One region of the Thalassotalea sp. PLHSN55 genome, then DNA from elsewhere that is predicted to be linked to it. Evidence: predicted binding sites of a transcription regulator. Region 1 holds the regulator's gene; the other holds the start of a gene.
The links. Region 1 encodes MetJ, which represses methionine synthesis genes. Its sites were predicted from a motif close to TAGACGTCTAGACGTCTA; they were not measured.
Positions count from the first base shown of each region.

Region 2: the regulator MetJ is predicted to act here: its motif matches at 1,828-1,845, upstream of metK (methionine adenosyltransferase).

Region 1 is NZ_JBPDIH010000009.1:152,336-155,769, reverse strand. Features, by position in the region: gene metB (cystathionine gamma-synthase) at 1-1,157, opposite strand, end outside; gene metJ (met regulon transcriptional regulator MetJ) at 1,354-1,683, shown strand; gene rpoH (RNA polymerase sigma factor RpoH) at 1,783-2,649, opposite strand; gene ftsX (permease-like cell division protein FtsX) at 2,857-3,434, opposite strand, start outside.
Region 2 is NZ_JBPDIH010000002.1:71,002-74,435, forward strand. Features, by position in the region: gene murI (glutamate racemase) at 1-238, shown strand, start outside; gene ACRRSQ_RS03515 (porin) at 507-1,667, opposite strand; gene metK (methionine adenosyltransferase) at 1,941-3,128, shown strand; gene ACRRSQ_RS03525 (DUF1501 domain-containing protein) at 3,211-3,434, opposite strand, start outside.

The DNA of each region.
Region 1 (3,434 bases):
TTATGTTGGCTGGCGGCTAAGCCTTGACCAAGATCAGCAATAATATCGTCAATATCTTCTATACCAACCGATACGCGCACTAACGATTGCTTAATACCTGCAGCTATTTGCGCTTCTAATTCCATGCCTGCATGAGTCATTGTCGATGGATGACTGATCAAGCTTTCCACACCACCTAACGACTGCGCCAAGGTAAACAAATCCAGATTGGCAAATAGTGCTTTAACGGCAGCTTCACCACCTTTCACTTCAAAACTCATCATTGAACCAAAATTCGCTTGCTGTTTTTTAGCTAATGCGTGACTTGGGTGATCACTAAGCCCCGGGTAATATACTTTTTCAACGGCGGGATGATTCACTAAAAACTCAGCAACAGCATCGGCATTTTGTTGATGCTGTTTCATTCTAAGTGGCAGAGTTTTTAAGCCACGCACAGTTAGATAGCTGTCAAATGCGGCGCCTGTAATGCCAATGCAGTTTGCCCACCAAGCAAGCTCTTCGCCTAATGCTTGATCTTTAGTAACCAAAACACCACCAACAACATCACTGTGACCATTAATGTATTTAGTGGTCGAATGAAACACAATATCAGCACCTAAGGTGAGCGGGCGCTGTAATACAGGTGACATAAAAGTATTATCAACCGCCACTAAAGCGCCAACGTCGTGACTTAGTTTTGCGACTTTTTCAATATCAACTAATCGTAATAAAGGATTACTTGGTGTTTCGATTAACACCACTTTGGGTTTTTGCGCTAAAGCATCGGCTAGTGCTTGTTCATCGTTTTGGTCAACGACAATAACCTTAAATAAGCCGCGTTTAGCTAAATGGGTATATAAACGATAACTGCCGCCATAGCAGTCATGTGGAATAACAATAACATCGTCAACAGAAAGCAACTGGCATACTAAATGAGCCGCAGCCATGCCGGTACTGGTGACCACACCAACACTGCCCTGCTCTAGATCGGCAATCGCTTGTGCTAATGTTGCTCGGGTTGGGTTACCCGTTCTGGAATAGTCAAATTCGCGCTTTTCATTAAAGCCTTTTAACGAATATGTACTCGACAAGTGAATTGGAGCAACAACTGCACCGTGGTGCTTATCGTTATTAATGCCAGCGCGTACGGCGACTGTAGCAATTTTTTTAACCGTCATTTTATTCCTCAAATTCATTTAGATGTTTGGACGTCTATAACTCTAAACACTTTAGTAAAAGCGGTCAAGAACTTTAGACATCTAAACTTCTACACTTTCACTGTTGACTCAAGCCCTACAACCAGTACAATTTAGCCTAGCAAATTATTTTAATCTAAGGGTTTCTCCCTTTTTATCGAAGTATCGAGGTAAGTTCATGGCTGAGTGGAATGGTGAGTATATTAATCCTTACGCGGAGCACGGCAAAAAAAGCGCGCAAGTCAAAAAAATTACTGTCTCTATCCCATTACGTGTCCTTAAGGTGTTAACCGATGAACGCACCCGTCGCCAAGTCAGTAATTTACGCCACGCTACCAATAGCGAACTGTTATGCGAAGCATTTTTACACGCATTTACCGGTCAGCCTCTACCTGACGACAATGATTTAGCTAAAGACAATGATCAAAAGCTACCTGCTAGTGTACGTAAACTGCTTGAAGAGCAAGGTATTACCGACTTCAGCGCTTATGAAGTTGATGAAGATTAAATTAGACTTATAAAAAATAGACATAAAAAAACCGGCTTTTTAGCCGGTTTTTTTATGTCTATTTTTTATGCTTAAGTGCTAAGCAAAACTAAGCCACTACTATATCACCATAGTGTTTTTAAGTTTTGTTAACGCATTCTTTTCAAGTTGGCGAACACGCTCTGCTGAGATTTGGTATTTATCTGCTAGCTCTTGTAAAGTCGCTTTATCATCCGTTAACCAACGGGTGCGAATAATATCTTGGCTACGCTCGTCTAAATCCACTAATGCAGAAGTTAAACGTTGGTTTGCGTGATTCTCCCAATTGTCGTCTTCAACAATAGTTGCTAAGTCAGACTGCTTGTCTTCAAGATATTGTGCTGGAGAAAAACTACCAGCGCTTGCACTGTCGTCTTCATCAGAAGAAAGTTCAAAGGCTTGGTCTTGGTTACTCATACGAGATTCCATTTCCAACACATCTTTAGTACTTACACCTAAAGTTTCAGCAACGTTATTAATTTCATCATTACTAAACCAACCTAAGCGCTTTTTATTTTTACGTAAATTAAAAAATAATTTACGTTGAGCTTTAGTTGTTGCAACTTTAACAATACGCCAGTTACGTAAAACAAACTCATGAATTTCTGCTTTGATCCAATGAACAGCAAAAGAAACCAAGCGAACACCCACTTCCGGGTTAAAACGCTTAACAGCTTTCATTAAACCTACGTTACCTTCTTGAATAAGATCAGCTTGCGGTAAACCATAACCGGCATAGCCTTTAGCAACGTGAATAACAAATCGTAAATGCGACATAATCAGCTCTTGTGCAGCTTGTAAGTCGTCATGCTGATGGAGGCGTGTAGCAAGCTCCTGCTCTCTTTCGGCAGTAAGCATAGGAATGCTATAAGCTGATTGCACATATGTTTCAATGCTGCCACTACGTGGGACGGTTAACGCCATCGATTGCATTGTATTTATCCTCATATCCATTTACTAAAATTTTTACGCCCGTGATTTTATCAATAATAAAGCAAAAGATCACGAGGTGATTCTCAACACTACCTAAGTAGAACGGGGAAAACAACTTTCTATTCCACTTTTTTTAAACTAATTTGTGTATTTTTGTTAAAAGAAGTAACCCAAAAAGCGCTTTGAAGGTGAAAATGGTGGCAAGAGTGTAAAACAAAGGTTTTAATCTGTGGTCGGTTCAATTTCTCTAATGTGTTTTCTAACAGATAGATAGCTGCCAACAAGGCCTAATGTAACAGCAAAAGATAACAGTAAAATGTACTCAAACGCCGATAGTCCTTGTAAAGTAAAGCTACTGCGGTAAAGGTCGGTAATTTTTTCGACTGAGCTTGAAAGATAATACGCCAACAAGCTGACGGTAATGCCTGAAAACAAACCGCCTAAAATGCCATACCAAACGCCAGAGTATAAAAAAGGGCGTTGAATAAACGCGTCGGTTGCCCCGACGAGCTTCATTACCGCGATAGCGTCTTTTTGATTTAATATCGCCAATCGTATGGTATTGCTGACAATAAGCACCACAGATAGACATAACATAAGTGCGACACTGATGACGATATCTTCAACTAACTGAGCAATGGCTTGCAAACGCGTCAACCATTCTAGGTCGAGTTTACCTTGTTCTACTTCTCGGTGTTGCTCAAGTTTATTAAGCAATTCTTTGGCGGCAAGGCTTTGGCTTGCCCGCTCAGTTGGCGTCACAATTAAAGTTGCCGGGAGTGGATTACTGTCTAAATACT
Region 2 (3,434 bases), on a different contig from region 1:
TTTTCTTGGCGAAAAAATTAGTCAGATTTTAGGCATGGATATCGACTTGGTTGAAACTGCTGCGCCAGTCACCTCGCAGCTTAAACGCATGTTGGTTTTTCATCAACAATTGCAAATTCAGCCGTATATTCCTAAGCATCAATTTTACTCTTCACTAGCAAACTCAGAGCAGCAGCAATTAATCAATACGCTGTGGCAACAACCTGTTGAGCTGAAAAAACTACCAACAAACGATTAGGGGCTGTTGATTTTTCGTGTGTTAGATTGTTTATTGCTTGTGTAGCCAAGAAAAAATACGTGTTATAACTTAATACGGAAAGTGAGTCACATTAAGAGGAAGTTGTGACAATAGAGAAATGTAAAACAAGATCTGAAGTGAAGCTTTCTTCGATAAAGCAGTAAAATAAGAACGACGAAATTGAATGATAATAATTGCTTTAACCTCTTACAAAGAGGTTAAAACAATTAACTCACATCTAAATTGCTTACTAGATTGTTAGCTAGGTTTAGAAGTTGTATTTGATACCAAAACCAATGGCGTTTTCATCGTAATCGCTACCAGTAGACGATTCTGAGTCATTGATTTTTGCTTCTGAGTAAAGGTAAAAATCATCATCAAAGAAATAGTTTACGCCAACAATTGCATACTTTAAGTGATAGTTGCTTTCATTTGAACCGTTTGTAGCTACTGAGTTATCTTTCAATGAGTTGTAACCACCCACTAACGCCCAAGGACCTTCAAAACGGTACGAAGCGTAAAGTTCAGAACCAAAAGCTTCTGTCATTAACTTACCTTCGTCATTGATTTCATGGTTTTTCATATCTGAGAATACCCAAGACATGTATAAACCACGGTTATGGTAACTACCGTAAGTAATGCTCGCTGATGTCATTTCGTCTTCAACTTCAGCTACTTCAACCAAATGTTGTAAATCTTCATTAAATTCAACATTCGCTTTGTTATAAGCAACACCAACTTTAACTTTTTCTAATGGAGAATAAAGTACTGACCAGCTGTAAGAGTCTGAATAATTTACTGTTGCTGAAGGACCTGTCTCTTCGTTGTCATTTACATCAATTTGGTTATCGCCTGATGCAGTGAACTGTAATCCAAATGAGAACTTGTTCCAGTCTAGGTTGTATTGAATGGCTTGTTCCGCGCGACCTGTACCTGAGAAACCACCATCAGTGCCAAAGTTATAAATACCCGCAGCTTGTGAACCAAAAATTTCAAAAATATCAGTGCCACCAGTTACCTTGTAACCCACACTGAACATTTTACCCATGCTAAAGCTACCGTATGTATCATTAGCAATACCTACATAACCTTGACGCAACCATGTATGATCGCCGGAAGGGCCTGTGCTAGTTAAGCCGTTACGGTTAACAATTAGTTTATTGTCGGTGTTTGATAAAGCAATACCTTGCTCTATTTTACCAAAGCCAGTCCAGCCATTATCAAATTCGCGTGACATATCAAACATGAAGCGAGAGAAACCATCACCTACTTCACTAACACCATCGCTTTTAAGATAAAAAACGGATAAATCACCGTTCACATTAAACTTTGTTTTACCATCATTGTACAATTCAACTGCTTGCGCAGGTGTTAACATACATGCCGCTGCAACTGCCGCTGCAGTTAATTTCCACTTAGTATTTATCATGTTTTTATCCTAATTTATATTTTCAAATTAGTTTATTGGATATGTAAGTTCTATTATATGTTAATAATGTTAAGTCAGGTTTCATTTGTACGCGCATTTGTAACTATTATATTTACAAACTAGAGTGATGATGATCTTAAATAAATAAATTTAAGACATTTAGACGTCTAGACATAAAAAGGTAGAAAAATAATTTTTATCAGAGTAGAATTAGCAAAAATTTTCACCACGCCTGCATGTAAGTAGGTTAATCAATTTATTATTAGAGGGATTATGTCTACTCACTTTTTTACCTCAGAGTCTGTTTCTGAAGGTCACCCAGATAAAATTGCCGATCAAATTTCTGATGCGGTTTTAGATGCGATAATTGCTAAAGATAAACACGCCCGTGTTGCTTGTGAAACTATGGTTAAAACTGGCGTTGCTATTATCTCTGGTGAAATTTCAACATCAGCTTGGGTTGATTTAGAAGACTTAACCCGTAAAGTGATCAGCGATATTGGCTACACATCATCTGATGTTGGTTTTGACGGTGAAACCTGTGGCATTATGAATTTAATCGGACAACAGTCGCAAGAAATTGCCCAAGGTGTTGACCGCTCTAAGCCTGAAGAACAAGGTGCTGGTGACCAAGGTTTAATGTTTGGTTATGCCACTAACGAAACTGAAACCTTAATGCCTGCGCCGCTTTATTATTCACACCGTTTAGTTGAGCGCCAAGCTGAAGCACGTAAATCAGGTATTTTACCTTGGTTACGCCCTGATGCAAAAAGCCAAGTGACTTTTGTATACGAAGATAACAAGCCTGTTGCTATTGATACAGTTGTGCTTTCTACTCAGCATAACCCAGACATTAAGCAAGAAGATTTGTTTGATGCGGTAATGGAAAACATTATCAAGCACGTATTACCGGCAGAATTATTAACAGAAAATACTAAATACCATATCAACCCAACCGGCAGTTTTGTTATTGGCGGCCCAGTAGGTGATTGTGGTTTAACTGGTCGTAAAATTATTGTTGATACCTACGGCGGCATGGCTCGTCATGGTGGCGGCGCTTTCTCAGGTAAAGATCCATCTAAAGTTGATCGCAGCGCTGCTTACGCAGGTCGTTATGTCGCTAAAAACATTGTTGCGGCCGGTCTTGCTGATCGCTGTGAAATTCAAGTGTCTTACGCTATTGGTGTTGCAGAGCCAACGTCTATTTCAATTGAAACCTTTGGCACAGGTAAAGTAAGCGAAGAAAAATTAGTTGAATTGGTGCGTGAACATTTTGACCTTCGCCCATACGGTATTACTAAAATGTTAGACTTACTTCACCCGATGTACCGTCAAACAGCCGCATATGGTCACTTTGGTCGTGAACCATTTGAAATGACCGTTGGCGATGAAACATTCACCGCCTTTAGCTGGGAAAAAACCGATAAAGCTGACGCACTTCGCGCCGCTGCTGGTCTTTAATTCAGTCAAAGCCGCAAAGAAAATAATAGAAAGCCGACATTACGTCGGCTTTTTTATTGCTAAGTTTTATTCACTGTATTGGCTAAATAAAATCGATGGTTTTATCAGTAAAGTTATTGAGTGAGTTAAATAACGACTCAACTGGCTGAGTATAACCAAACCATTTAGCTAAACTAGCACACACTTGATCAGCGGACGTATCAGGTATAACACGACCATTATTATAATCAAACGCTCCGCCTGGGGTTAAATCAGGCCAATTACCATAGGCTTTACCCCCTTTAACCGCACCGCCCATCACTAATT